4 regions of the Sphingomonas panacis genome follow, and region 1 is predicted to be linked to each of the others. Evidence: riboswitches for the same ligand, from Rfam matches in the RefSeq annotation. Region 1 holds a riboswitch; each other region holds the start of a gene.
The links. A riboswitch is a leader RNA that binds a small molecule or an ion and turns the genes downstream of it on or off. The one in region 1 is predicted to bind cobalamin.
Positions count from the first base shown of each region.

Region 2: it holds a riboswitch for cobalamin, as region 1 does, so the genes downstream of both, J0A91_RS20485 (DUF1852 domain-containing protein) here and J0A91_RS13400 (DUF1636 domain-containing protein) in region 1, are expected to answer to the same signal.
Region 3: it holds a riboswitch for cobalamin, as region 1 does, so the genes downstream of both, J0A91_RS15090 (TonB-dependent receptor) here and J0A91_RS13400 (DUF1636 domain-containing protein) in region 1, are expected to answer to the same signal.
Region 4: it holds a riboswitch for cobalamin, as region 1 does, so the genes downstream of both, J0A91_RS20535 (hypothetical protein) here and J0A91_RS13400 (DUF1636 domain-containing protein) in region 1, are expected to answer to the same signal.

Region 1 covers NZ_CP014168.1:2,917,664-2,924,811, forward strand. Annotated here, with positions in the region: gene J0A91_RS13375 (TonB-dependent receptor plug domain-containing protein) at 1-1,460, shown strand, start outside; gene cobO (cob(I)yrinic acid a,c-diamide adenosyltransferase) at 1,460-2,068, shown strand; gene J0A91_RS13385 (ABC transporter substrate-binding protein) at 2,083-2,898, opposite strand; gene J0A91_RS13390 (FecCD family ABC transporter permease) at 3,024-3,971, shown strand; gene J0A91_RS13395 (ABC transporter ATP-binding protein) at 3,965-4,738, shown strand; cobalamin riboswitch at 4,759-4,947, shown strand; gene J0A91_RS13400 (DUF1636 domain-containing protein) at 5,125-5,532, shown strand; gene cobT (nicotinate-nucleotide--dimethylbenzimidazole phosphoribosyltransferase) at 5,529-6,542, shown strand; gene J0A91_RS13410 (histidine phosphatase family protein) at 6,539-7,108, shown strand; gene J0A91_RS13415 (adenosylcobinamide-GDP ribazoletransferase) at 7,105-7,148, shown strand, end outside.
Region 2 covers NZ_CP014168.1:4,428,027-4,435,174, reverse strand. Annotated here, with positions in the region: gene J0A91_RS20490 (methionine synthase) at 1-324, opposite strand, end outside; gene J0A91_RS20485 (DUF1852 domain-containing protein) at 354-1,337, opposite strand; cobalamin riboswitch at 1,464-1,685, opposite strand; gene J0A91_RS20480 (epoxyqueuosine reductase QueH) at 1,772-2,500, opposite strand; gene J0A91_RS20475 (methylenetetrahydrofolate reductase) at 2,556-3,425, opposite strand; gene purU (formyltetrahydrofolate deformylase) at 3,631-4,482, shown strand; gene J0A91_RS20465 (IS1182 family transposase) at 4,696-6,126, opposite strand; gene J0A91_RS20460 (alpha/beta fold hydrolase) at 6,645-7,148, opposite strand, start outside.
Region 3 covers NZ_CP014168.1:3,307,502-3,314,649, reverse strand. Annotated here, with positions in the region: gene cobA (uroporphyrinogen-III C-methyltransferase) at 1-637, shown strand, start outside; gene cobF (precorrin-6A synthase (deacetylating)) at 634-1,395, shown strand; gene bluB (5,6-dimethylbenzimidazole synthase) at 1,392-2,033, shown strand; cobalamin riboswitch at 2,088-2,316, shown strand; gene J0A91_RS15090 (TonB-dependent receptor) at 2,481-4,640, shown strand; gene J0A91_RS15085 (PepSY domain-containing protein) at 4,627-6,063, shown strand; gene J0A91_RS15080 (HoxN/HupN/NixA family nickel/cobalt transporter) at 6,060-7,106, shown strand.
Region 4 covers NZ_CP014168.1:4,444,635-4,451,782, reverse strand. Annotated here, with positions in the region: gene J0A91_RS20570 (NAD(P)-dependent oxidoreductase) at 1-228, opposite strand, end outside; gene J0A91_RS20565 (cyclase family protein) at 292-1,203, opposite strand; gene J0A91_RS20560 (CGNR zinc finger domain-containing protein) at 1,200-1,754, opposite strand; gene J0A91_RS20555 (class I SAM-dependent methyltransferase) at 2,014-2,793, opposite strand; gene J0A91_RS20550 (MmyB family transcriptional regulator) at 2,871-3,647, shown strand; gene J0A91_RS20545 (TetR/AcrR family transcriptional regulator) at 3,611-4,228, opposite strand; gene J0A91_RS20540 (alpha/beta hydrolase family protein) at 4,284-5,210, shown strand; cobalamin riboswitch at 5,508-5,728, shown strand; gene J0A91_RS20535 (hypothetical protein) at 5,859-6,416, shown strand; gene J0A91_RS20530 (short-chain fatty acyl-CoA regulator family protein) at 6,401-7,148, opposite strand, start outside.

The sequences.
Region 1 (7,148 bases):
CGATCGGCGGCGTCATCAACTATATCACCGCGACCGGACGCGAGATGCCGGGCTTCGCCGGCAATATCGAGGCGGGATCGTTCAACACCGTCAACGGTGCGGCGCGCGGGGCCGGCACGGTCGGCGATTTCGATTATGCGGTCGGCGGGTCGTATTCGGGGATCGGCGGCTATGTCGTCGCGCCGGAGGGCGATCGGCGGATCGGGTCGAAGATCGGCGCCGTCAACGGCAAGTTCGGCTATCGCTCGGGCGGCTTCGCGCTGCGGGGCGTGGTGCGTTACACCCACATCGACGCCGATCTCAACGATCAGGATTATGTCGCCACCGGCAATGCGATCGACTCGGGCGGGATGTATCTGAATGACGCCGTCTATGCGCTGGTCGGCGCGCACTACGACACCGCAGACGGACGCTGGAGCAACGATCTAAGCGCGCAATTGCAGGATTCGCAGCGCCACTATTTCGATGACAGTGGCGCCGAAACCACCGGCGACACCGGGCGCCGCAAGAAGGTCTCGTTCGTCTCCGCGCTCAAGCTCGGCGACGATATGGTCAGCCACGTCATCACCGGCGCGGTCGATTATGAGCATGAGGAATATCGCGGCACCTCGGCGTTTATCACCGGCAGTAACCCGTTCAACAGCACGGACAATTGGGGGCTGGTCGGCCAGTATCAATTGACCGTCGGCGGGCGCCTCGGCCTCGGCGCGGCAGTACGTCACGATATCAACGAGCGGTTCCGCGACACAACGACGTGGCACCTTCAGGCCAGCTACCGCCTCGACAGCGGCACGCGCCTCCACGCGGCGGGCGGGACGGGCGTCAAGGCGCCGGTCTTCTCCGAACTGTTCGGCTATTCGCCCACCAGCGGCTTCGTCGGCAACCCCAACCTGAAGCCCGAGGAATCGACCGGCTGGGAGGCGGGCATCGAGCAGTCCTTCCTTGCCGGGCATGGTCGCATCGATGTGACCTACTTCAACGCGGTGCTGCGCCACAAGATCGTCAGCACGTTCGCGCCCGTCTACACTGTCATCAACGCGACCGGATCGTCGCCGCATCAGGGTGTCGAGGTATCGGCCAATTTCGATCTGCCGGCGGGGTTCCGGTTCGACGGCAGCTACACCTATCTCGACGCGCATGACGAAGCCGATGTCGTGCTGACCCGCCGCCCGTCGCACATCGGCAGCGCCAACCTCGCGTGGCGTGCGAAGAGCGACCGTTTCGGCGCGAACCTGACGATGCGCTACAATGGCGACTCGCGCGACAGCAATTTCGCGACCTTCGCGACCGAGACATTGAAGGCCTACACGCTCGTCAACTTCGGCGCCGACGTGACGCTCGCGCGCGGGCTGTCGCTGTTCGGGCGAGTCGAGAATCTGCTCGATACCGATTACCGCGAGAATGTCGGGGTCCGCAGCCCGGGCCGGGCCGGCTACGGCGGCATCAAGGCGCGGATCTGATGCGCGACCGTACAGAGGCGGAGCACGCCGACAAGATGCGCAAGCGCCAGGCCGCGCACGACCGGATCGTCGCGGCCAAGACGGTCGAGAAGGGGCTCGTCATCGTCTATACCGGCACGGGCAAGGGCAAGACCACCGCCGCGCTCGGCATGGTGGTGCGCGCGATCGGGCACGGGCAGAAGGTCGGCGTCGTCCAGTTCGTCAAAGGCGCGATGGCGACGGGGGAGAAAGCCGTGTTCGACCGCTTTCCCGAGCTTGTCGAATTCAAGCCGATGGGCGAAGGCTTCACCTGGGACACACAGGATCGCGCCCGCGACATCGCTGTCGCGCGCACCGCCTGGGACGAGGTGAAGCGGATGATCGCCGATCCGAGCTATGCGATGGTGGTGGCGGACGAACTCAACATCGTCTTGCGCTACGACTATCTGCCGCTCGCCGAGGTGCTGGCGGCGCTCGCCGCCAAGCCGGCGATGACTCACGTCGTCATCACCGGGCGCAACGCGCCGCAACCTTTGGTCGACGTGGCCGATCTCGTTACCGAGATGACGTTGGTCAAGCATCCGTTCCGCGAGCAAGGCGTGAAGGCGCAGGCGGGGGTGGAGTTTTGACTCTCCACGGGGGGTTAGCGCGTGCGGGCTGCCGCGATCTGCCGCGCGAGACTTTGCGCCGCCTGCACATAGGCCGGGCCGCCGCACACCGTCCACGCTTGCGGGAGGCGCAAACGCGGGATGTGATCGAGGATCGGGTGGTGGAGCATCTCGGTGCCCTGATCGACGACATGATCGGACCCGGTTTCAACGATCAGATAGTCCGGTTTCGCGGCGATCATCTCCTCCAGAGACACCTGCGACAGCGCGGGTTTGCCGAGCTTGGCGGCAAGGTTGGTCAGTCCGACCCGATTCATCATGTCGTCGACCAGCGTGCCGGTGCCGGTCATGTACCCGCGCCGCTGGTAATAGGCGCCGACCGGGTGGCCGGGCGCTCGGGGCAGCGCGGCGAGATCGCGGTTCATCCGCGCAATCAGCGCTTCGCCGCGCTCCGGATGGCCGACCGCGCGCGCAACCTGACGGATTTGCGCAACGATATCGGCGTAGCTGCTCGCCCATGCGAGATCGACGACGGGATAGTGGTGCGGCGCAAGCACCGCCATCATCCCGCCCTGAAAGGGCGGCGTTCCGACGATCAGATCGGGGTCGATCGCGAGGATCTCCTCGGCGGACTGGCCGAGGATATGCAGCCCGCGCACGCGCGCCGCGACGGCGGACATCTCCGCGTCGGTCGCGTTGCGGGTCAGCCCGGCGATCTGGTCGCGATCGGCCAGATCGACCAGCAATTGATCGGCGCACAGGTTGAGCGAGACGATGCGGCGCGGCGCGTGCGACGGCGCGGCAGCCGTCGCACCGAGCGCGAGCAGTATCGGCAGAAGGCGGCGTATCATTGCGACGCCCATAAGCGAACGCTTCAGCGAGACAAGCAAGGCGATCACCCACCACGGAGCTTCCGGTGAGAACCGGCATCCCGCGCGGTGGGCGCGCCGCACTGATCGGCGGCCTGATCGCGCTGATGATCGCCGCGGGCGTCGCCTCGCTCGCGCTGGGATCGGTGTCGCTCGCGCCGACCCGCGTCCTCGCGGCGCTGGTCGGGCGGGGCGATCCGGTCGCGACCGCGATCGTGATCGAGCTGCGTCTTCCCCGCACGATCCTGGGCCTCGCGGTCGGGGCGATGCTCGGGCTGGCCGGAGCGGCGTTGCAGGGATATTTGCGCAATCCGCTCGCCGAGCCCTCCGTGCTGGGCGCTTCGAACGCGGCAGCGCTCGGCGCGGTCGGCGCAATCTATTTCGGACTGGCCGAACTGAACCCGATCGTGCTGCCGGTACTGGCGATCGCGGCGGCGCTCGTGTCGCTGGCGCTGCTGTTCACGCTGGCAGGTCGGTCGGAAAGCCCGCTCACGCTGATTCTCGCCGGGATCGCGGTGTCGACGCTGGCGGGGGCGGCGATCAGTCTCGCGCTCAATCTGTCGCCCAATCCGTTCGCGGCGATGGAGATCATGACGTGGCTGCTCGGCAGTCTGGAAAACCGGTCGTTCCAGCATGTCTGGATCGCGCTGCCCTGCATCGCGGTGGGCGCGGCGTTGCTGCTGTTCGACGGCCACGCACTCGACGCGCTGACGCTCGGCGAGGATGGCGCACGCGCGCTCGGCACCGATCTGCGCGCGACCCGGTTGCGGCTGTTGCTCGGCGTGGCGATCGGCGTGGGTGGCGCGGTGGCGGTGTCGGGGTCGATCGGGTTCGTCGGGCTGATCGTACCGCATCTGGTGCGCCCGCTGACCGACCGAAGCCCCTCGGCGATCCTGCTGCCCTCGGCGCTGGCCGGCGCGGTGCTGCTGACCTTCGCGGACATCGGCGTGCGGCTGATCCCCTCGACCAACGAACTCAAGCTCGGCGTGGTGACCGCGTTCCTCGGCGTGCCGGTGTTCCTCGCCTATCTGATGCGCGAGCGACGGCTATGGTGACGATCGCGCTGAGCGATGTCGGGGTGTCGCTCGGGCGGCGACCGGTGGTGCATGACGTAAACGCGGTGCTGGCGCCCGGCGCTGTGGTCGGGATCGTTGGCCCCAATGGCGCGGGCAAATCGACGTTGCTGAGGGCAACGCTCGGGCTGGTCGCATCGACGGGCAGCATATGCGTGGACGATGTGCCGCTCGCGCGCATGGCGCGAGGCGTGGCCGCGCGGACGCTCGCCTATCTGCCGCAGGGGCAGACGTTGCACTGGCCGCTCACGGTCGAACGACTCGTCACGCTAGGTCGCCTGCCGCACCTCGCGCCGATGTCACGCCTTTCCGATGCCGATGCCGCCGCAGTTGAACGGGCGCTGGAACGGGCTGGTGTCGCGGATTTACGCGAGCGGATCGCCACAGACCTTTCGGGCGGCGAACGCGCGCGTGTCCTGCTCGCCCGCGCGCTCGCGGTCGAGGCGCCGGGGCTGCTCGCCGACGAGCCGCTTGCATCGCTCGATCCCGGGCACCAGATCGACGTGATGGACCTGCTCCGCGCCGAGGCACGGGGCGGGGCGCTGGTCGTGACGGTGCTGCACGATCTGACGATGGCGGCGCGCTATTGCGACCGCGTGTTGTTGATGGATGCCGGCACGATCGTCGCCGATGGCGTGCCCCTCGACGTGCTCACGCCCGAGCGGCTGCGCGCGGTCTACGGCATCACCGCGACGATCGAGCGATTTGGCGAAACCGTGACGATCGTACCTACCGGGCGCGCGTATTGACGGGCCGTACCACCGCAGCTACCGCGCCGGGTGCGACAGGTTCCCCGGCGACGGGGATGAAAAGGGAACGGGAGAACCCCGGCTGCCCCTGCAACTGTAAGCGGCGAGCCATCGCGCCACAGGCCATTGGGATCGCAAGATCCCGAGAAGGCGGCGCGAACCGGCACTGACCCGCGAGCCAGGAGACCTGCCCGTCGCGGTCGTCCTTCGTGCGGACAGGGTGTGCCGGGCGAACGGGGGTGAACCCGAGAGGCGACATGGTTGGACCGCGTTTCGCGGTGTGCCGTGTCGTGGACATGGCGCATCGCGCGCGGCCCATGTCGTGGGTGCCGTTCGATGTCTCAGTGTCTCTCGCGTCTTATGCTTCCGCGCGCGGTGTCCGTATAATGCTCAGGCGAGTCGAGGATGGTCCGGCGGTTGTCGCGTGCAACACCTGCCGCCATACACCCGACGCGCGCGAGGATGCGGCGGGTCTGCGTGGCGGCGCGCACCTCGTCGCGGCGTTGCGCGCGGTGAAGGCGTCGGACTCGCGGTACGCGGGCATCGCGGTGCAGGAAATGCCGTGTCTGTTCGCTTGCGCGGACTTCTGCACGGTGCATCTGCGCGCGCCGAACAAGGTCGGCTACGTGCTCGGCCGCTTCGCGCCCGACGCGGAGGCGGCGAGGGCGATCCTCGATTACGCGGTCGAATACGCCGGGAGCGAACATGGTCGCGTGCCTTTCGCGCGATGGCCGCAGGGTGTGAAGGGCCACTTCATCACACGCACCCCGCCGCCGGGCTTCGTCGCCGAATGACCTTCGCGACGATAGCCGATGTCGAGGCCGCGCTGGCGGCCTCGATCGCGCCCGATGCGGAGGCCATCGCGCAGGCGCGGGCACGACAGGCGCAGTTGACCAAACCCCCCGGCTCGCTCGGCCGGCTGGAGGAGATCGCGGTTTTCTTCGCCGGCTGGCAAGGGCGCGCACGACCACGGATCGGGCGCGGGCGCGTGGCGGTGTTCGCGGGCAACCACGGGATAGTCGCGCATAATGTGAGCGCTTTTCCGGCGGCGGTAACGGCGCAGATGGTCGCCACCTTCGAGCATGGCGGCGCCGCGATCAACGCGCTCGCCCGTGCAGCCGGGCTGGACCTCAAGGTCGTGGCGCTCGATCTCGACCGTCCGACCGCCGATTTCACCACGGCGCCGGCGATGACAGAGGCGGAATGCCTCGCCGCGCTCTCCGCCGGCGCGGCAACCGTCGAGGCCGGGCTGGACCTGCTCGTGCTGGGCGAAATGGGGATCGGCAATACCACCGCCGCCGCGGCGTTGTGCGCGCGGAGTCTGGGTGGCGACGGGTCGACCTGGGTCGGGCCGGGCACGGGAATCGACGACGCCGGCATCGCGCGCAAAGTCGCGGTGGTGGACCGCGCCATTGCGCACCACGCCGACGCACCGATGACGGCGTTCGAGACGCTGCGCCGGGTCGGCGGGCGTGAGATCGCGGCGATTGCGGGTGCGGTACTGCGGGCGCGGGAATTGCGCGTGCCGGTGCTGCTCGATGGGTTTATCTGCTGTTCGGCGGTCGCGCCGCTCGCTGCGGCGGCACCAGCTTCGATCGCGCATTGTCTCGCCGGCCATTGTTCGGCCGAGCCGGGGCACGCGCGCCTGCTGGCCGCGCTCGGGCTGGAGCCGATCCTCCAGCTCGACATGCGGCTCGGCGAGGCGAGCGGCGCGGCGGTCGCGGCCGGGGTCGTCCGCGCGGCGCTGGCCGCGCATGACGGCATGGCGACCTTCACCGAAGCCGGCGTGTCGGGCGCGGGATGACGCCGTTCGTTTTGCACCTGCTACGCCACGGTGCCCCCGAGATCCCCGGGCGGCTGATCGGCCGCACCGATGTCGCGCCGACTGACGAGGGTATCCGCGCCTGCCGCGATCAGGCCCGCGATCTGGATATCGAGGCTGTGGTAAGCTCCGACCTCGCCCGTGCCCGGCTCGCTGCGCAGGCGATCGGCGGCGATCTCGGCGTGCCGGTCGCGATCGACGCGCGCTGGCGTGAACTCGATTTCGGGGCGTGGGATGGGCTTGCGACCAGTCAGATCGATCCGGTCGCGCTCGGCCGTTTCTGGGACGATCCCGATGCCGCGCCACCGCCCGACGGCGAGCGCTGGTCGGCGTTGGCGGCGCGCGTGGCGGCGGCGATCGCCGCCTTGCCGCCACGCACGACGTTGATCGTCACCCACGGCGGGGCGATGCGCGCGGCGCTTGCCGTGTCGTGCGGGTTCGAACAGCGCCAGCTCTGGGCGTTCGACCTGCCCTATGCGGCGATGCTCAGCCTCAAGATATGGCCGGGAAGCCCGCGCACCGCGCAGATCATGGCGCTGTGGCCGTGAGGGGGCTGCTGCTCGCCATCCAGTTCCTGACACGGTTGCC
Region 2 (7,148 bases), 1.5 Mb from region 1:
GGGCCGCGAGACGGACCCGACGACCGTCGGCACGCTGGCGTCATAGCGGTTGCGGATGCGCACCGTCTCGCGCTTCTCGAAATCGACGCCGTCCAAATGCTCGATGAACGTCGTGACGAAGTGCTGGCGGGTCTGCTCGCCGTCCCCGAGGATGTCGATGCCCGCCTGCCGCTGATCGTCGACCGCGAGGCGCAGCGCATCCTGCTTGCCCGCGACCAGCTCCTCGCCCTCCAGCTTCCAGGGTGACCACAGGGTCTCGGGCTGGGCCAACCAGGATGGCTTGGGCAGGCTGCCTGCAGTCGTCGTCGGCAACAATGTCGTCATGATGCAAATACCTGTCGTATGGGTGGGGATCAGAGGCCGCAGGTCGCGGACCAGCGCTGAAGCGCGGGCCAGTGCGGCTTGATGAAATGCTCTTCGGCGAATTTGCCCTGCTCGACGGCGAGGCGGCTGCGCTCCTCGCGATCATAGACGATGCGGGTCAGCGAATAGTCCTGATACCTCAGGCTCGGCTGATAATGCTCCGCCGCGACCGAGTTCGCGTTGTAGATTTCCGGGCGATAGATCTTCTGGAACGTCTCCATTGTCGCGATGGTGCTGGCGAGTTCGAGGTTCGTATAGTCGCTGACCAAATCGCCGGTATGGTAGAAGGCGAACGGCGCGACGCTGTGGGGCGGCATGAAATATCGCACCTTCATGCCCATTTTTGCGAAATACTGATCGGTGGGCGAGAATTTGTCGTTGCGATACTCGACGCCGAGGATCGGATGTACGTTGGCGGTTCGGTGATAGACCTCCTTGCTCGACACGCTGAGGCAGATGACTGGGGGCTTGCGGAAGTTGTCGCGGTAAGCGCTCGATCCGAGGAAATGCTTGAACAGGTTGCCGTGCAGATCGCCGAAGTCCTCCGGCGCGCCGCCACCCCCGGCCTTCAGGTGATTGGGCAGGACGACGCTGAAGTCGTAATCGCGGACATAGGATGAGAAGTTGTTGCCGATCATCCCGTCGCTGCGCTCGCCGCTGATCCGGTCGGTGACGGTGGTGTGCAGGATCTCGATCAGCGGAAACGCTTCGTCGTCCGCGCCGCCTCCAAGAGTGAGCGCGGCCGAGACGATCTTCAGCTCCAGCGTGTAGCGATCACCTTTGGGATTGTCCCAGTGCATCAGCGCGTTGAAGCGGTGGTCGATCATCTCCAGCGTGTTGCGCAAATTCTCCTGCCGGCTGTCCCCACGCGCAAGATTGGCGAAGTTGGTGGTGATCCGCGTGTTGTCGGCCGGACGATAATTCTCGTCGAAGGGCAAGCTGCTGATCGAGAATGTGAACCCGCTATTCGTCATGACTCAACCCTGGCTTTGCGGGCGGGAGGTCAGGCGAAAGCGCGCAAGGCGTGAACAGGACCGGATGGCGGCAAGCCACGGACCGTCGCATCAAGCGCGATCCACCGGAGGAACCCCCGTCCGAGGAACGTTATCGCGTCAAAGGCAGGTCTCCTGGCTCACGGGTCAACGCGGTGGCTCCGGCCTTCCCAGGCACCTTGCGGGAGCCCAGTGACACGAAATGGAACCGCCGCTCGCCGCTTACAGTTGCGGGGGCAGCGCCGGATTCTGCCCCGAAAGGCACCACCGGCTTCCCGTCTTAGCCCCATCGCCATGCCTGGGATGGGGAACCTCGACGTGGCCGTTAAACACCATTGGTCCGAAGCTGTCAATAACGATATAAAGATATCTTTATATGACGGTTTGACGTTGTGGCATCGACCATCGGATCCGCGTCATCGCAGCACCAGCGTGTCAGGAGCGAGCGGGATCGGGAGATGGCGGAGCAAGCCTAAACCGATGCGTCCCCCCCCCTCCGCCTCGCCATAATAGAGCTTGCCGATATCGATTTCCGATCGACTCTGGCTCACACGGTGGGCGTTGGTGTCGCGCAGCGAATAGACACAGCCGCAATATTCCTGCTGATAGAAACGCTCGCGCTTGGAGATGTCGATCATGCGCGCAGCACCACCGCCCTTGCGCCAGTTGAACGTCCAATAGTCGATGCCGGGATAGTGCGACGCCGCGCGCTCGCCCGAGCCGTTAATCTGATTCATGTCCTTCCAGCGCGAGATGCCGAGCGACGAGGTGATGACGGGGAAGCCGTTCTCGTGCGCGTAGAGCGCGGTGCGCTCGAACCGCATGTCGAAACACATCGTGCAGCGCTCGCCACGCTCCGGTGCCCATTCCATCCCCTTTGCCCGCTTGAACCAGTTGACCGTGTCATAGTCGGCATCGACGAACGGCACGCCGTGGTCCTCGGCGAAGCGGATGTTCTCGTCCTTCCGCAAGATGTATTCCTCTTTGGGATGGATGTTGGGGTTGTAGAAGAAGATGGTATAATCGATGCCGCTGGCGGTCATCGCTTCCATCACTTCACCCGAGCATGGCGCGCAGCAGCTATGCAGCAGAACCTTGGTCTGGCCGCCCGGTGGTACAAGCTTGGGTCGATCGATCGGCGTCATGATATTCTCTCAGGTGGTGCAGGCGGCTTCGAACAAGCGGAAGCGCAGGGTCGTTCTATCGGATTGAAGCATAGTGGCTGATCCAGTCCACCGTCTTGCCGATATTCCCGAATGGATAAAAGTGAAGTCGCACCGGACCATGTTCGTTCGTCAGGCCGGCAGCGAGACGATCCACGAACATTTCCGGTCCGGACGTTCCCAATAGTCTAGTAGCGGAGATGCCATATTTCGCCAAGATGACGGTCGACGCACCGACGCCGCACTGAGCGGCGAACCGCATCAAGGTCGCTACGCCCGCCGGACCGGGAACACCGATCCGCACCGGATGATGCAATCCGCGTTCGCGAAGACCCTCCAGCCAGCGCAGGACGATGTCCGCGTCGAAGGCGAATTGGGTGACAATCATCGGCGACATGCCGCGCTCCTCGATGCTTCGACACTTCGATTCCAGCACGGCCCAGCATTCCGCCTCGCTCATGACAGGATGGCCTTCTGGATGCCCCCCGATGCCGACCGTCTCCACCCCACACCGTTCGAAAGCGCCCGTCGCGATCAGGGATGCGCTGTCGGGGAACGGCCCAAGCGGATGGAGCCGGTCGCCGGCAACGACGAAACAGCGCGTGATGCCGCCGCCAGCAACCGTCTCGGTCATGAAGCCGTCGAACGTGCTGGCCGAGGTGATCCGTCGGGCGGCGAAATGAGGCATGGGTTCGAACCCGAGCTGACGAACGGCCCGTATCGCTGCGACGCGCGCTGCCTTGTCGTCAGTGCGCAGGAACGGGATCGCTATCTGCGTCGAAGGCGGGAGCGCTTTCGCCACCTGTACCAGCCCAGGAATATCCCTGACCGTCACCTCCAGCGAATAGTCAGCTGTGATGCAGGGGCGAACACGGAGCGAGGCTGGTTGATTGAGCGGCGGGTTCATCGTCTTCTATATGCAGAGGGTGGCCGGCTGACACCGCGCGCGCTCCTAGCCTCAATGGGCCGCGTTTCCATGTTCGCGCCTGCGATCATCCGCGAGGTCGTGACCTATGCTCTGTTCTCGCACGGAGGAGCAATGGACGAATATGGGGTGACACCGTAAGCGGACGCCTTCCTTCCTCGCCAGCAACGCTTCCGGAGCACAGCGAATGTCACGATCCTACACGCTGGTCATCGACTGTCCTGACCGTCCCGGCATCGTTTACAGCGTCAGCAGGATCATCTTCGAAAATGACGGCAACATCCTCGAATCCCGGCAGTTCGAGGATCGTGAGACGGGCCGCTTCTTCCTCCGCGTCGTCTTCGAAAGCGGGTGCGATCAAGCCGTGCTGGCGGATGCGGTCGCGACACTCGGCGAAGGGTTCGACATGGATTGGAAGCTGGTGCCGACAAACCAGCCCGTCAAAGTCCTGATCCTCGTGTCGAAGTTCGATCATTGCCTGGCGCACCTGCTCTATAAGGTGAGGATCGGGGAGATCCCGATCGAGATCGTCGGGATCGCATCGAACCATCCGGCCGCCGCGCTGACGGCAACCGACATCCGGGACATTCCCTTTCACCATCTGCCGGTCACGCCCGACACCAAGGCGCAGCAGGAAGCCAGCATCAAGGCTCTGGTTAAGGACAGCGGCGCCGAGCTGGTCGTGCTCGCACGCTACATGCAGATCCTGTCGGATGACCTGGCTGCGCATCTGTCAGGCCGCTGCATCAACATTCATCACAGCTTCCTGCCCAGCTTCAAAGGCGCGAAACCCTATCATCAGGCTCACGCCCACGGTGTGAAGATGATCGGCGCAACCGCACACTACGTCACCGCCGATCTGGATGAGGGGCCGATCATCCACCAAGGCGTCGAAAGCGTGACCCATGAGGATTCACCGGACGATCTCATTCGCAAGGGCCGCGAGGTCGAGAATCAGGTTCTTGGGCAGGCCGTTGCCTGGCATGTGGCGCACAGGGTTATTCGGAACGGCAGGAAGACGGTCGTCTTTAAAGGCTGAAACGCTCTCGGCTTATCGTGCGAGTGGTGAGTTGCGCTTTTCCTGATTGGGAACGAGACCGTCCGAAAACTGTCTATCAGCGCGGCGGTATGGGCGCCGGGCGGTAAATTGGCTGGAGATCCGGTATCTTCGACATCTATGCGGCGGAGAGGCCGAGATAAGTGTCCTGTCTGGCCGTGTAGGGCGTAATGACGAGGCGTTCGGGCTTCCAGCTCAAGCCTGTACCGCCCGGATCAACCCCAGCACGCCGATGAGGGTGATGGCGCGCCTCATATTGTAGGCCAGTGCCGTCAGGCTGAACTCGGCGCGGACCTTCTCCAGTCCGCGCATCAGGAATGCCCCCTGGTTCATCCACTGCTTGATCGAGCCGAACGGGTGTTCGACCGTGGACTTGCGGATGGTGAGGATGCCCGGCCGCTTCGCGAGGCGTTCGGCCATGCGTTCGATGACCGCCTCGTGCTCGCCGCGATTGATGCGGCGCCAGCGGCCCTTGGTACAGCGCGCCTTGATCTGGCAGCCGGCGCACGCGGCAGGGCTGGAATACTGGACCGACAGATGCCCGCGCGTCACCGAAGCGTAGCGGGTATCCAGCACCTGCCCGCCGGGGCAGTGATAGGCGTCGGCCACGGGATCGTAACGGAACCGCTCCTTGGGAAAGAGGCCGTTGCCGGTGGCGGTGCCACGATGCGGGCGGGGAATGTACGGCGTGATGCCGGCCGCCTCGCACGCGACGATATCGTCGCCTGAGTGATACCCCATGTCGGCGACGGCATCGATCCGCTCGACCCCGAGCACCTCCATCGCCGCGCCGGCGGTGGGCGTGAGCAGGCCCATGTCGTTGCAGGCGTTGGTGACGTGCTGTTCGACGATCAGGCTATGCTTCGCGTCGACCGCGACCTGGGCATTATAGCCGACCGTGACCTTGGAATGCGCGACCATGAGGCGGGCGTCGGGATCGGTGAGCGAGATCTGCCCTTCGCCGCTGGCCTGCAACTGGCCCAGCAGCGCCGCGCTGGCCTGGCGCTGTTCGCGCAGCCGGGCGATCTTCACCGCCAGCGCCTCGCCGCGACCGGTGCCGGCACCATCCTCGCCACGGTCGATCTGGTCCAGCTCCGCCAGATAGCGCTCGAGCCGTGCGTCGGTCGCAGCAAGATACCTCGCCAGCCGTTCGCGGCTGAAGTTGCGCGCCCGGCTGTTCACCGCCTTCAGCCGCGTGCCGTCCACCGCCAGCAACTCGCGCCCGAACAGGTCCAGCTTGCGGCACAGCAGGACGAAGGCGCGGAACACCGCCTTGAACGCACCCCGGTTGTCGCGGCGAAAGTCGGCGATGGTCCGGAAGTCCGGCCGCACCCCGCGCAGCAGCCAGATCAGCTCCAGATTGCGGCCCGCCTCCGCCGCCAGGCGTCGGCTCGACCGCAACCGGTTGAGGTAACCGTAGAGGTAGAGCTTGAGCATGTCGGCCGGATCGTAACCGGGCCGCCCCGTCGCCTTCGGCCGTGCGCGCTGGAAACCGGCAGCGCCCAGATCAAGATCGTCGACGAAGGCGTCGATGAACCGCACCGGGTTGTCCGCCGCCACATAGTCCTCGACCGACGGCGGCAGCAGCAGCGCCTGGTCCCGAGCATGTCCCTCGATGTACGCCATGCCAGAAGATTACACCGCCGCGATGCGCACGGGAATCATGATCCGCGTTTTCGGACGGTCTCGAACGTGATGCCGGGTTAGCGGGTGACTGCATGCGCAGGCACCCGGCGACAGGCTTGGCTCTTCCGAGACCTGTTCCCGATTGTGTTTTCCCGAAATTGCGAATCGGTGATGGAGAATTGGGACGAGCACACAAACCCCACGCGCCCGATGTCGGGAGCGGGAGTGACTGATTGAACGACAATCTGAGCGGCGCTTACTGTCTGGCGGCTTAGCGGCGATCAGTTGGCGGCTTCCGGCGAATCCGGACGTTCGGACCCACTCATGTGAGCGGCAATACCTGGTCGCATGCGGTCAGGCGATGCGGCTAAAGCTGAAGGACTATTCCGGCGGGGTCGATCACCAAAACCGGTCCGCGCACTTTCCACCACTCGTTGCCGTTCCCGCTTCAGACCGTGCGGATCGTCTAAACGTATTTTGCCCGTTTTCTGCGAAGTGCCATTCGACGCACCTGAGGCTCAACGAAGAGGCGCTATCAAGGCGGGCAATGCCGCGATCACTGTAGCCGGTTGCTCCAAGGGAAGGAGGTGGCCCGCGCCCTCGACGATGGTAAGTACCGAGCCCGCAATGCCGTCCCGCAACGCTTCGCTCTCCGTCACGCTGCGGAGTTCATCGGCGCCGGCCGCGAGGATGGCGGTGGGACAGTCGATTTCGCGCAGCCGAGCTGCATCGCCTGCTCTTTGGATGCTGGACTGACGCGCGAAGACGTCCGGGCCGAGCCTTTCACTCATGCGCTGAACGCGCTCGATCATTGCGTCTGTGCGACAGCGCGGCGACAGTGACCGCTCGATCGCGCGGCGGCTCAGGCGACGAAATGGTGGTACCTTGCCACCCGTGGGACGCCGCGTCTCCCTGAGAAGGGGACCGTCGGGCTCCGCTGAGGTGGCGACAAGCAAAAGCGCCTTCACCCGTCCCGGCGCCTGATAGGCGATCTCGCGGGCGACATAGCCCCCCATCGAAAA
Region 3 (7,148 bases), 390 kb from region 1:
CGACGTCGTGCTGTTCGACGATCTCTCGTCGGGGCCGTTGCTCAGCCATGTTCGGCCCGGCGCGGACCTCGTCGCGGTCGGCAAGCGCGCCGGGCGAGCCTCTCCAACGCAGGCGCATGTATCCCGGCTGCTGGTCGATCATGCCATCGCCGGCGCGCGTGTGGTGCGGCTCAAATCGGGCGATCCCGCGATCTTCGGGCGGCTGGAAGAGGAAATCCTCGCGCTGCGTGCCGCGCACATCGCGTTCGAGATCGTCCCCGGCGTCACCTCCGCGTCGGCGGCGGCCGCAGCGGCAGCGATCCCGCTGACGCGGCGGCTGAACGCGCGGCGCGTGCAATTCGTGACCGGCCATGACGTGACCGGCGGCCTGCCCAATCTCAACATGGCCGCGCTTGCAGATCCCGATGCGACGACAGTGGTGTTCATGCCGAAACGCACCTTCGCCGAACTGGTGGCGCGGCTGGTCGATCACGGCCTTGCGCCGGAGACGCCGGCGTTGCTGGCGGAGAATGTCGGAAATCCGGGCCAGCGCCTCGTGCGATCGACCATCGCCGCTTTGGCGCAAACCCTGAGCGCGGAGATCGGCACCGCTCCGGCGCTGATCCTCTATGGCCCATTGATGGACGAAGAGACGTGATCGACCTCCACCTGATCGGCATCGGCACCGGCAACCCCGATCACCTCACCCGTCAGGCCGAAGCGGCGATGAACGCGGCCGATCTGATCCTGCTCCCGCGCAAGGGCGACGCCAAATCGGACCTGATCGACCTGCGCCGCACGCTCTGCGCCACGGTGCTGACCCGGCCGGTGCGCGTCGTCGAATTCGATCTGCCCGTTCGCGCCGACGGCGGCGACTATCTCGCCGCCGTCGGCGACTGGCACGATGCGATCGCCGCGACGTGGACGGCGCAGATCGCCCGGCATCTGCCGCACGGCGGGCGGCTGGCACTGCTCGTCTGGGGCGATCCGTCGCTGTACGACAGCACGCTCAGAATCGCGGAGCGATTGCAGACGGGCGGCATGGCGATGCGCGTCCACATCGCCCCCGGTATCGCCAGCCTGCAGGCGCTCACCGCCGCGCATGCGATCCCGCTCAATACGCTCGGCGCCCCCGTCGTCGTCACCACCGGTCGCCGGTTGCGCGACGATGGATGGCCCCAAAGTGCGGACACCGTCGCGGTGATGCTGGACGGGGCGTGCGCCTTCACCACGCTCGACCCGGAAGGGGTGTCGATCTGGTGGGGCGCGTATCTCGGCATGGCGCAGCAGGCGCTGGCCGCAGGTCCGCTCGGGGTGACTGCCCCGGAGATCGTGATCCGTCGCGCGGCGCTGCGCGCCGAACATGGCTGGATCATGGACACATATCTGCTCCGCCGTAAGCGGCAGGTCGCATGACCGAACCCGCGTTCGATGCCGGTTTCCTCGCACGATTCGATGAGTTGCTCCGCTGGCGGCGCGATGTGCGGCACTTTCAAACCACACCGATACCCGAAACCGACATGCGCCACCTCCTCGCCACGGCGGCGCTGGCGCCATCGGTCGGCAACGCGCAGCCGTGGCGTTTCGTCCGTATCCGATCGGATGGCTTGCGCGCGCGGCTCGCCGATCATGTCGATGCCGCCAGCCGGGACGCAGCGGGCGCACTCGCCGACGAAGCGCTGCGCGAGCATTACGGCACGCTGAAACTCCACGGTCTGCGCGAGGCGCCCGAACTGCTGGCGGTGTTCTGCGACGACGAGCCGGCGGCAGGGCATGGCCTCGGCCGCGCGACGATGGCCGAGACACTGCGCTATTCCACCGTCACCGCGATCCACACGCTTTGGCTGGCCGCCACCGCGCGTGGGCTTGGGCTGGGCTGGGTCTCGATCCTCGATCCCGAGGCGGTGGCCCCGATGCTCGATGTGCCGCCACGCTGGTCCTTCGTCGCGTTGCTGTGCATCGGCACGCCGCTCGCTCCCTCCGACATCCCCGAACTCGAACGGCGCGGCTGGCAGGCGCGTGAGCCGCTGGCCGACCGGCTATACGAACGCTGAGCCGCTGCTTGCACGCCCCCGATCGTTTCGGTACGAGATGGATTGAGGCGTTTTTCGCCTCATGATCGCGCTGGTGCCCCGCGAGGGGCTTAAAAGGGAACGCGGTACGGGATTTTGGTCCCTAAGCCGAGGCTGTCCCTGCAACTGTAAGCGGCGAGCGCGATGCACATCGCGTCTGATCCTTCGGGACGGGCGCAGCCACTGGGTCGAACAGACTTGGGAAGGTGGTGCATCGTGGCGTTGACCCGTGAGCCAGGAGACCTGCCGGCGTGGGTCGCTCTTGCTTCGGTCCAGGGGATGGCTGCGGCACGGTGAACTCCGTTCGAGCGACGAAGGTGCGGGGGGCCGCACGGCAGGCGTGACGGTCGCGATGGCGTCCGGTCGGCGCGGCTGCCGCCGTTCGCGCGGCAGGCTCCCCGCTTCGTCCGACGCCGGGGGACTGAAGGAATGCGAAATCTCACCACCTGCGCGGCGCTGGCCATCACGGCCGCCGCCACGCCACTGCACGCGCAGACCACGCCGAACGCCGACAGCGATGCCGATAATATCCTGGTGGTGGGCGAGCGCCAGCAGCCGAGCCTGACCACGCCGAACACGACCGGGAGCCGGCTCGGCCTCACCGCGCTGGAAACGCCCGCCACGCTATCGACGATCGATGGCGACCTGATCCGCGCGCGCGGCGATATGTCGGTTGTCGAGGCGGCGAGCCGCGCGCCCGGCATCAGCAATGTCGGCAATCTCGGCAACGGCGGCACCGCGCTCGCCGCGCGCGGGTTCAGCGGCCAGGGTTCGGTGCTACAACTGATCGACGGTGTGCGCCTGTTCCCCGTCGCCGGCACCATCACCTTCCCGACCGATCCGTGGATGGTGCAGCGAATCGATATCCTGAGCGGCCCGGCGTCCGTGCTCTACGGTCAGGGCGCGCTGGGCGGTGCGGTCAACGTCGTCATGCGCAAACCCAACACCGATCGCACCGATATCGAAGGCGAGATCGGCTATGGATCGCAGAACACCGTCCATCTCGCGGCGGGCATCGGCGGGCCGTTGAACGATCGCCTGTCGTACCGTGTCGATGGCAGCTACCGCCGCTCGGACGGGTTCGTCGATCGCGGCCAATCGCGCAGCTACGCGCTGTCGGGCACCTTGCGCTGGACGCCGACCGACACGCTCGTCCTCACCGCGCGCGACGATTACGGCAATCAGCACCCGATGCGCTATTTCGGCACGCCGTTGATCGACGGGCACCTCGACACCGCAATCCGCGACCGCAACTACGATACCCGCGACGGCCACGCGCGCTATCGGGACAACCGCACCAGCCTGCAACTCGATTGGACGCCGAGCGCGTCCCTCACCTTCAGCAACCAGGCCTATCGGCTGACGAGCAAGCGTTACTGGCTCAATCTTGAAAGTTATTGCTGGGTCGCCGCCGATGGCTTCTGTCCGAACGGCCTCAACGAAAATCCCGCCACGCCCGGGCAAATCTATCGCACCGGCATGACCGGCATCGTCCACGATCAGACCCAATGGGGCGATCAGGGTAGCGTGACGTGGCGCACGAGCCTTGCCGACGGCATCGGCAACGATCTCGTCGTCGGATTCGACGCCAACCTCATCAAGATGCGCTATTCGCATAATTTCGGTGCGGACCCGCAGGTGGCGGTCGTTGACCCGTTCGACTTCGACCCCGGCGTGATCGTCGATACGCAGGGCATCGCGCCGCGCTACCGCACCCGCACCGACGAAATCTCGATCTTTGCCGAGGACCGGCTGAAGCTCGGCGATCACGTCTCGATCGTCGGCGGTGTCCGCCACGAACGCGACCGCATCAAGCGCTGGGGCATCGCGCCATCGGGTGCCGAGAGCTTCGCGCTCGACAAGACGCTGACCAACACCACTTGGCGCGTCGGCGGCGTCTATCAGCCGGTGAAGACGGTCTCGCTCTATGCGCAATATGCCACCGGGGTGGACCCGCTCGGCACGCTGACCACCTATTCGACGGGCCAAGTCCAGTTCAGCAACGCCACCGGCGATCAGGTCGAGATCGGCGCCAAGGCGGTGTTCCTCGGTGGCCGTGGCACCGCGACGATCGCCGCCTATCGCATCGTCAAGAAGGGCCTGCTCGCGCAGCGCACGCCGACCAGCCCAGTCGAACAGATCGGGCAAAGGTCCGCCAAGGGGATCGAGGCGGCGGTATCGCTCGATCTTCCGCACGGCTTCGGCATCGATGCGAACGGCAGCATCCTCGATGCGCGGTTCGATGACTTCATCTCGGGCGGCGCCGACTTCGCGGGCAACACGCCCCCCGATGCGCCCGAACGGATGGCGAACCTGTGGCTGCGCTGGGACGCCACGCACCAACTCCAGGCCCGTGCCGGGCTGCGCTATGTCGGGCGGCAGTTTTCGGACAACGCCAATCACTTCCGCCTGCCCGGTTACGCGACAATCGATGCGACTTTGTCCTACGCGGTGACGCGCAACGTCGCGGTCGATGTCCACGTCTACAACCTGTTCGACAAGGATTATGCGACCAACGCCTATGGCGACCAGCAATGGGTGCTCGGCCGGCCGCGCTCCGTGGACGTGTCGCTTCGTGCCGGCTTCTAGCGCGGCGCGCATCGCCCGGCGCTGGTTGTATTTGACGCACCGCTGGATCGGCATCGCGAGCTGTCTGCTGTTCGCGATGTGGTTCCTGTCGGGGCTGGTGATGGTCTACGTCCCCTATCCCTCGCTGCCGCCCGGTGATCGGTTGGCGCGGGCGCAGCCGATCGATTGGGCGGCGGTGGACGTACCGCCGCCGCTCGACGGGGGGCGGATGCCGCGCGCGTTGTCGCTGGAGATGCGCAACGGTGTGCCGGTGTGGCGCGTCGGCGGATGGGACGGGCGAAACACCACCATATCCGCCGCGCGCGGGGCCCTGATTCGTCCCGTCGATGCCGCTTTCGCCAGGCGCGTGGCGCGCCGCTTCGCCCGCGCGCCGGTCGCGAGCGTCGAGCGGTTGCAACGCGACCAGTGGACGGTCGCGGGCGGGTTCGACCGGCATCGACCACTCTGGAAGGCCGCGATCGACGATCCTGCCGGGAGCGAACTGTATGTCTCCGCGACGACCGGCGGCGTGGTCCAGCGAACGATTCGCCGCGAGCGCTTCTGGAACTGGCTCGGGTCCGTACCGCATTGGCTGTATCCGACCGTTCTGCGGCAGGACACTGCGGCGTGGCGGCAAGTCGTGCTGTGGGTGTCGGGGCCGTGCATCGCGGCGGCGGTGGCTGGCATGTGGATCGGCATCCTGCGCACCCGCCTGGGCGCGCGCCGTTTCAAGGGCGGGCGGGTGACGCCGTATCATGGCTGGCTGCTCTGGCATCATGTCGCAGGGATGGTCGGTGGGGCGTTCCTGATCGCCTGGATCTTCAGCGGCTGGCTGTCGGTCGATCCCGGCCATGTGTTTCGCGCCGCCGATCGCGACGAAGCGTCGGTGCGTGCCTATTCGGGTGGGATGATGCCCACAGTCGCGCTGCCCGGGCTGCGAAACGTGGCGGCGGGCGCGGTGGAGGTTCGCTTGACCGATCACGCCGGTGTGCCGCTGCTGACGGTCTCATACCCTGATGGCCGGCGACAGGTGCTCGATCCGACCACGCTCGCCCCTGCCCGCCCGCCGAGTCCAGCGATGGTCGCGGCGGCGCGCAAGCTGATGGGCGATGCGCCGATCGTCGCGATCGAGCAACTGACCGCGCCCGACGCCTATTGGTACGAGCGCGGCGCGCTCCCGGCCCTGCCGGTGCTGCGGGTCCGCTTCGATGATCGGGCGCGCACCTGGCTGATGATTGATCCCGCCACCGGCGAGGTGCTCGCCACGCTCGACCGGCGCCGTCGCGTCTACCGCTGGACCTTCGACCTGCTCCACACATGGGATCTCAACGCGCTCACGCTGCATCGGCCAGCGTGGGACATTCTGCTCTGGCTCCTCTCGGCGCTGGGGTTGGTGACGTCGATCAGCGGAATCTGGCTGGGCTATAAGAGGCTTGTACGATGACGACAGACTCCGCTTCCCGTCCCCGCATCCGGCGGCGTATCGTCGTGCTGCTCGGGCTGCTTGTCGCCGCCAATGCCGGCGCATGGGTATGGGCCGGCAGCCTGTTCCACGCCGCGCCCGCGATGCTCGGCACCGCGCTGCTCGCCTGGACTTTGGGGCTGCGCCACGCCGTCGATGCCGATCATATAGCCGCGATCGACAACGTCACCCGCAAGCTGATGCACGGCGGCGCGCGCCCCGTGACGGTCGGGCTGTGGTTCGCGATCGGGCACAGCGCCGTCATCCTGATCGCGTCGGTGGCGATCGCCGCCACCGCCAGCGCGCTCACCCGGTTCGAGGCGTTCAAGGCCGCTGGCAGCGTGGTCGCGACGATCTTCTCGGCGGGTTTCCTGTTCGCCATCGCGGCGATCAACCTCGTCATCCTGCGCTCGGTGTGGCGGACGTTCGCGCACGTTCGTGCGGGCGGCAGCTACCGCGAGAACGATCTGGACGTGTTGCTGGCCGGGCGCGGCCCCGTCTCTCGGCTGTTCCGTCCGCTGTTCCGGCTGGTGACGCGGCCGTGGCACATGGCGCCGCTCGGCTTCCTGTTCGGCCTCGGCTTCGATACCGCGACCGAGGTCGCCATCCTCGGCCTGTCCGCTGCGCAGGCCGCGCACGGCTTCGCGTTCGCGCCGGTGCTGGTGTTCCCGGCGCTGTTCGCCGCGGGCATGGCACTGGTCGACACGGCCGACGGCATCCTGATGCTCGGCGCCTACGAATGGGCGTTCGTGCGGCCGATCCGCAAACTCTACTACAATATCACCATCACCGCCGTTTCCGCGGTGGTGGCGGTGATGATCGGCGGCATCGAGACGGCCGCGCTGCTCGCCGACAAACTTGGGCTGTCCGGGGGCGTTTGGGACGTTGCGGTGGATCTGGGCGGGCGCTTCAACCTGCTCGGCTTCTTCATCATCGGATTGTTCGCAGCCGCCTGGACGGTCAGTTTCCTGATCTATCGCTGGAAGCGCTTCGACGAGATCGAGGTGTATCCGGCGGCACCATAGCGGCATGCGCAGATGACGGCGCAGGTCTGTCCCGGCGCTAAA
Region 4 (7,148 bases), 1.5 Mb from region 1:
GCGTTCCAGCACATCATCGATCGCCGCCTCGTTGGCGAGCATGAGCAGCACGGTGGCGGCGCCCCGAATGGCATCCCTGGCCGTGGGCGCGATCGTTGCGCCGAGCTCGCCAAGACGCTCAAGCGCCGGCAGCGACCGATTCCACACCGTCAGATCCAGCTGTGTTTTCAGAAGATTGGTCGCCATCGGCGCACCCATATGGCCCAGACCCAGAAACGCGACAGTCATCAAAACCTCCTCGGCTTCCGCGCCGCAAAGGCGACGCGGGCGGAACTAAGCACTCTGGTCGGATCAGGCCTCACGGCCATCGATGATCGCATGCGCACGAACCGGGAATGTGCCGACTTCCTTGAACTTGGGCGGCACGGCCCAGAAGCGGAAGCCTTCCGCAGGCAGCGACTGGAGATTGGTCAGGTGCTCGACGATCGGGATGCCGGCCGCGAGCAGCACCGAATGGACGGGCCGCGTCCCACCACACGTATCGTCAATGTTGAATGAGTCGATCCCGACCAGCCGCGCGCCGCTGTCGCGCAGATGGATCGCCGCCCGTTCGGTCAGATGGACATGGTTCTCGAAATATTGATCCGTGCGCCAATGCGCGTCCCATCCGGTATGGACGAGGACAGCCTTGTCGCGCACGTCGACGGAGGCAAGCATTGTCCAGTCGATCGCGCGGCCCATCGCCCCCGTCACGTTGATCACGACGCCTGGGCAGTCAGATACCGTGTCGAGGCTCAGTCCCGACAAATCATAGCCGTCGGCGTAGCGATGGAAGGGCGTGTCGAGATACGTGCCGGTGTTGCCGACCATCTCGATCCGATCGATCTGGAACTCGGTGCCGGGATCATAGCTCTGGCGCGATGCCTCGCGCGAAAGATGGTCGCAGATCAGCGGCGCCGGAAGGCCCTTGTAGGTGATCATGCCAGCTTCGATCACATGGCTGAGATCGATCCGCTGCGCTTGCGCATTCGCTGCGACCGGCGTTTTGCGCGCCCGCTTGTGCGGTTCCTGGATGATGCGCTTGTTGAGAATGTTGACGCGGGCAACCATCAGCAGCCGCAGGTCGGCGATGACGTAGGCGCCGAGAGTGTCGTCTGTGATGTCGTCATGCTCGATGTCGAGACGGAATTCCTGACCCTGAAGCGCGCCGCCGTTGGCGAACTCGATCTCGAAATCGAACTGGACGCGATGTTCTGTACTCATCTGGCGCTCCCTTCCTGGGCTTTTCTGGCGCGGTGGTCCCGTACCTTCGCGCGGTTGCCGCAGCCGCTAGCCGACGAGCACCAGCGGCGCTTCCCGGCCGGTGATTTATCGACGAACATCATCCGGCATTCCGGGCAAAGGCGAACTCGACCGGCCTGGGCGTCGGCGAGCGTTCCGACCGCATCGCCGGCGAGCAATGCAAGGGCCGCACGCACGCCATCCCGGGCGACGTGAACGACTTCGCCGTTGACCCATTGTGGACGGGGCGGGGTTCCCTGCGCCAAATCATTGATCCCATCGATGTCGGCTGGCACTGGCATTTCGCCATTCACGATCGCGAGAGCCGCTCGATAGAGCGCGTCCCGCAGCGCGCGGGCATCGACCAGATCGGCTTCGAGCGCTTCTCTATCATCGAGATCGAGCAAGGATGCCTGGCGCAGCCAGCGCGTGAAATCCTGCGGCGTCGCCAAGCGTTCGATGTCAGCCCCACCACGGTTACCCACGGTGTCAACAAGGCAAAGTGCAGGAGAGCCGGCTGAAAACTCGAACATGGCGACCGAGTAACAGGATGATGTGGTTACGTCAATATTGCGGCAGTCGAGATGCCTACGAGCGCTGCGCCCTCGATGCAGCCATCGTCCGAGGGAAGGATGAACGTTCGCATAAATGGGTCTCATGGCTCGCCGGCCCGATATTTGAGCATCGTGCCGGTGAGCCGTTACGCCTTGCTACGCTCGCCGCGTCTTGCGGCATCCAAAATATCGCGACGCAAGCGTTCGACTGCGCCGGCGTATGTCGGGCCGTCCCGAATCAGAGTGCGCGCGCCCGGCAGGCCGATGCTTCGATTTGCAGCGCATCGATAGAGAAGGATCCATCGGCTTCGATCGCGAAATAGGCGGCGGTTTCGGCTGATGCCAGTTGCTGCAGGGCGCGGATCGCTGTCCGATGCGCATCCGGCGTCCTCATCCGTTCGACCCAGGATGTGAACTCCATCCGCAGGCGCCGCTTCACCGTGCTGCGCACCCGAAACCCCGCTCTATCCAGCGCGGCCGCCCACTCGCTTTCGGTATGGTCGCGGACGTGGGACGGGTCGCGCAGCAGTTCGACCGCCTGGAGATGGGTGTCGAACGGCGCGTGGCCCGGAGAAATCACGTCGACGAAAATCGCGGTCGCACCCGGCTTCAGGACGCGGCGGGCCTCGCGCAACCCGGCATTCCAGTCGCGCCAGTGGTGAGCGCTGAAGCGGGTGGCGAGGAGATCGAAGCTGGCATCGTCGAACGGCAGTTGCTCCGCGGGAGAATTGCAAATCTCGAAATTTGACAAGCCCCGCTGCTTTGCGGCCGCCTGAACCGCTTCCAGCATTGCTGCCGACAGATCGACCGCCGTGACGGTGCCGCTATGCGGTGCGAGCCGATAGGCAACATGGCCGCCGCCCGTTCCCAGATCGAGCGCACGCGGAGCGGCTTCGCGCCGCGCGATCGCCTCGACCGCATCCAGGTCTTCGCCCTGTGCATGCACGATACTGGTGACATAGGCGTCTGCCTGACTTCCGAATTGCGCTTCGACGACAGTCTCATGGGAACGGGTCATAATTTCCTCCTGCGGACATCTGCAGGCAATCAACAACCTGTTACAAGAGACCTTCTTATCCTGTTATAAGCTGACACATGCTATCGGACGAAAAACGCAAACTCCTGGGCCACTTCATCCGCTCGCATCGCGAGCGGGTGATACCGGATCTTCAGGTCCGCCGCCGCCGAACGCCTGGGTTGCGCCGCGAGGAGCTGGCCGCACGAGCGGGCATTGGTGTGACGTGGTGCGCCTGGATCGAGCAGGGCAGGGAGGTGCGCGTCTCGGCCGAAACGCTGGCGCGCCTCGCCGTGGCATTGGCGCTCACCCCCGCCGAACGCGCCTATCTTTTCGAACTGGGAGATAGGCGCGATCCCGATGCGCCCCCGACGGTGTCGACATCCACTGCACCCGAGGGTGTGTCTGCGCTGGTCGAGGCGCTCCCCTTTCCGGCCTATGGGCTGGACCGGCTGTGGAATGCCTGCTGTTGGAACGCTCCTGCGGAGCATCTGTTCGCCGACTGGCTGGGACCGGGCCGCCAGCGCAACCTGCTACGCTACACCTTCCTGGAAAGGTCGGTTCGGTCGCTGCTGCCCGACTGGGAAGAGCGTGCAAGACGGCTGCTTGCAGAGTTCCGGGCGGATTGCGCGCGGATTCTCAACGACGCTGACCTTGCCGCATTCACTGCGGACCTGTGTGTGGAATCTACCCTATTCGCGCAGGAATGGGAGGCACAGAGCGTCTCGGCGCGGGAGGGCGGTCTGCGAGATTTCATTCATCCGCAAGACGGCGTGCTCAGCTATCGCCAGCATACTTTCACAGCAGCGGAGCGCCCGGACTATAAGCTTGTGGCACTGATCCCTTCGCCAGGCTGACCGTCCATGACGCCTGCGCGAAGGAGCGTGACTGCGGCGTCGGCGGCCGATTCCATGTAGCTGGCGTCGCGATGGAGCAGCACGACCGCAAAGCCACCGTCCATGAGCAGAATCAGCTGGCGGGCCAGGACGCGGGCATCCTGGTCGTAACCCGCGCTTTCCAGGACGATGCAGATCCAGTCTTCCACCCGCCGCTTATGCGCGCGTCCCGCCGCGATCGCCGGATGGCCGGGCAGGTCGAACAGTTCGACGGACGTGCGCAGGAAACCGCAGCCTTTCCATTTGCGGTGTCGGGCCGATGCCGCGAGGCGCAGGAACACGCTGCGGATCTTGTCGGCGACATCGCCTTGCGCTTCTTCGAACCAACGCTGGAACAGGCGCAAATTGGGGGCATCGCGTGCCTGCAGATAAGCGGCGATCAAATCGTCCTTGCTGCGGAAATGATAGTAGAGCGTCTTCTTGGTGATGCTCGCCTTGGCAGCGACAGCGTCCATGCTGACCGCACGAATGCCTTCGCCGTAGAACAGTGCCGAAGCCGCATCGATGATGCGCTCGCGGGTCGGGGCGGACGGGCGGGTCATACCTATACTCACTAGTGAAGATACCCGGCATCGTCGATCCCCTAGCATGTGGCTTATGCACAAGCGTGAACCAAACGAAGCCTCGCCAGACGGCATGCCGGTCCACTTCCCCTGCGACGATGGCGTCCTGCTGGGCGGCACGCTCTGGATCTCGACGGGGGGCAGTGTCGGGCAGGTGATTCTCAATCCCGCGACCGGGGTGCTGGCGCGTTACTATCATCGCTATGCGCGCTTCCTCGCTGCCCATGGGTTCGATGTGCTTACCTATGACTATCGCGGCATCGGCGCCTCTCGACCTGCGGATCTTCGTGGATGCGGATATCGCTGGGTGGATTGGGGCTTGCTCGATTTCGAGGCTGCACTGGCCTTCATGGGAGCGCGCAGAGGGGCGGGGCCGCTAAGCGTCGTCGGCCACAGCTTCGGCGGGGTCATCCCAGGCCTGGCGCGAAGTGCTGCCGCCCAGGTCGATCGGTTGCTGACGGTCGGTGCCCAATATGCCTGGTGGGGCGATTATGCGTGTGATCGCCGGGCTGCGCTTTTTGGAAAATGGCACGTGTTCATGCCGCTGCTCACCGCGGTGTTTGGCTACTTCCCCGGCAAACGGCTGGGATGGTTGGAGGACCTTCCTGCTGGCGTCGCTCATGCCTGGAGCTTTGGCGGGCCGCTGTTCGAGAGCCGATGGGAGCGCGATGAGAAACCTGAGCTGCGCGCCCGGATGTCTGCGTTTCGCGCGCCTATTCTGGCGGTGGCTGTGTCTGACGATGAACTCGGCACGCCCCAGGCAATCCGCCGCACACTCAATTATTATCAGGGCGCCCCTCGCACGACTGTGCTGCTGCGCCCCTCGGATCTTGGACGGCAAGCCATCGGCCATTTCAACTTGTTCCATGACTCCCACGCAGCCGGATTGTGGCAAGACACCCTTTCCTGGCTCACATCTGGAGTGAATCCATGGCCGCAGCGGACGATCGACGATCTCTAGTCGCTGGTTCGCGCCGTGCACCTATCACCGGGCAACGGGTTTCGCTGGCTCCAAGTGTCGACGTTTGACGGGCAAAATGAACTGGATTGAGAGGGCGTGGGCTGGGACAAATCTGCCGTCCGCAGCGCCCTCGCCGAACGGCGGGTTAAGCCGAGATCTGCCATTCACGAGTGCCCCGAAAAGGACGGTATTTTTGGGGCAGCGCGGTTCCTTAAATGACGTTCCGCTTGGCTTTTCCAAAATCTTGCACCTTACGCCACCATAAGCTCGGTGGTATGCGCGCGTGCCCGGCTTGCCGGGAGAGAACATCGCTGCGGTTCCCCGCGAGGGGATTAAACGGGAATGTGGGACGAGGGGCGACCTTCAGTCCGCGGCTGTCCCTGCAACTGTAGGCGGCGAGCAAGGATTCTGGGTAGGCGCCGATGTGCGATCTGCCGACCACTGGGTGCAAGCCTGGGAAGGTGCATCCGAAGCGACGACCCGCGAGCCAGGAGACCTGCCGGAGCGGTTCGCTGATGCCTTGCGTCCAGGGGATGGCAGAGGCGCGGACGACCGTCCGAACGGCGATGGATTGCGCAGGCGCGCGCGTGGGATTCCTGCGCGTGCCACATCGGCGGTGTGTGCCTGCGCCCGAGCGTGAGGACAGTAGTGAGACGGAATTACGATCGGTCGGAGCGGGTTAACGATCGAAGGGCAGCCGAGACCTACCGGCTTGCCGATATGGTCAGCGTGACCGCCTCGACGCCGGAATGGGCACGGTTGAACTTCACGTCGATCAGGCGTCATCATCTCGGGTTAGCCCTGCGATGGGACGAGGCGCGTCGTCAGATCTCGGCGGCACTTCGCGGGGTGGTGAAACGCGAATGGATCGATGGCGCGGATCATCTGCTGGTCGAAACAACGCACCCGGACCTGTCGCTGCGGTCGATCATCCTGCGGTGTACGGATGCGCTGGTGGGGCCAGCACGTCGGCCCCTGACACCACGCCTGCTCATGGCCGCCCTGTCGATCACCAACAAGGAACGGCTCCGCTGGACCAAGGACGGCCGTTTGCCACGCTCGGGATCGGTCACGATCCGGGCTGCACATCCTGTATCTGTCAGCACCTACGGGGTCGATACTGTCGCCGAGCTCGTCGCCGATCCGTCGATCATCGCCGCATGGCGGCGCGCTGATGCCAGCGCCGAGCGTCAGGCAACTGGATAGGGAACCGGAGCGGCGGTGTTCTCGTCGATGGTGAGCGCCCGCCCGATCGGCGGAAACGCACGCTGCGGGCAGGCCGGGCGCTCGCACACCTTGCACCCGGCACCGATCGGCGTCGCGAAGGAGGGATCGGCGAGATCGAGGCCGCGCGAATAGACGAGCTGACCGGCATGGCGCAGGTCGCAGCCGAGCCCGATCGCGAACACCTTCTCCGGCTCACCGAACCCGGCAGACCCGCTCGCCACCGTTCGCGCAACCCAGAGGTAGCTGCGACCATCGGGCATCTGAGCAACCTGGCGCAGCACGCGCCCTGGCTGCGCGAATGCCTCATAGACATTCCAGAGCGGGCAGGTGCCGCCGACGCGCGAGAAGTGGAAGTCGGTCGCAGATTGCCGTTTGGAGATATTGCCCGCCCGGTCGACGCGGACGAAGAAGAACGGCACGCCGCGTGCCCCTACGCGCTGGAGCGTCGACAGGCGGTGGCACACCGTCTCGAACCCCACCCCGAAGCGCCGCCCAAGACGCTCGATGTCGTAGCGTTCGGCTTCGGCGGCAGCGAGGAAGTCCGCATAGGGGAGGACCAGCGCGCCTGCGAAATAATTGGCGAGGCCGATCCGCCCCAGGCGGCGCGCCTCCGCATCGGCGAGGACTGGATCGTCGGCAAGGTCGTCGATCACGTCGCCGAGTTCGATAAAAGCGAGCTGGGTTGCCATCTGGAACACGCGCTGGCCCGGT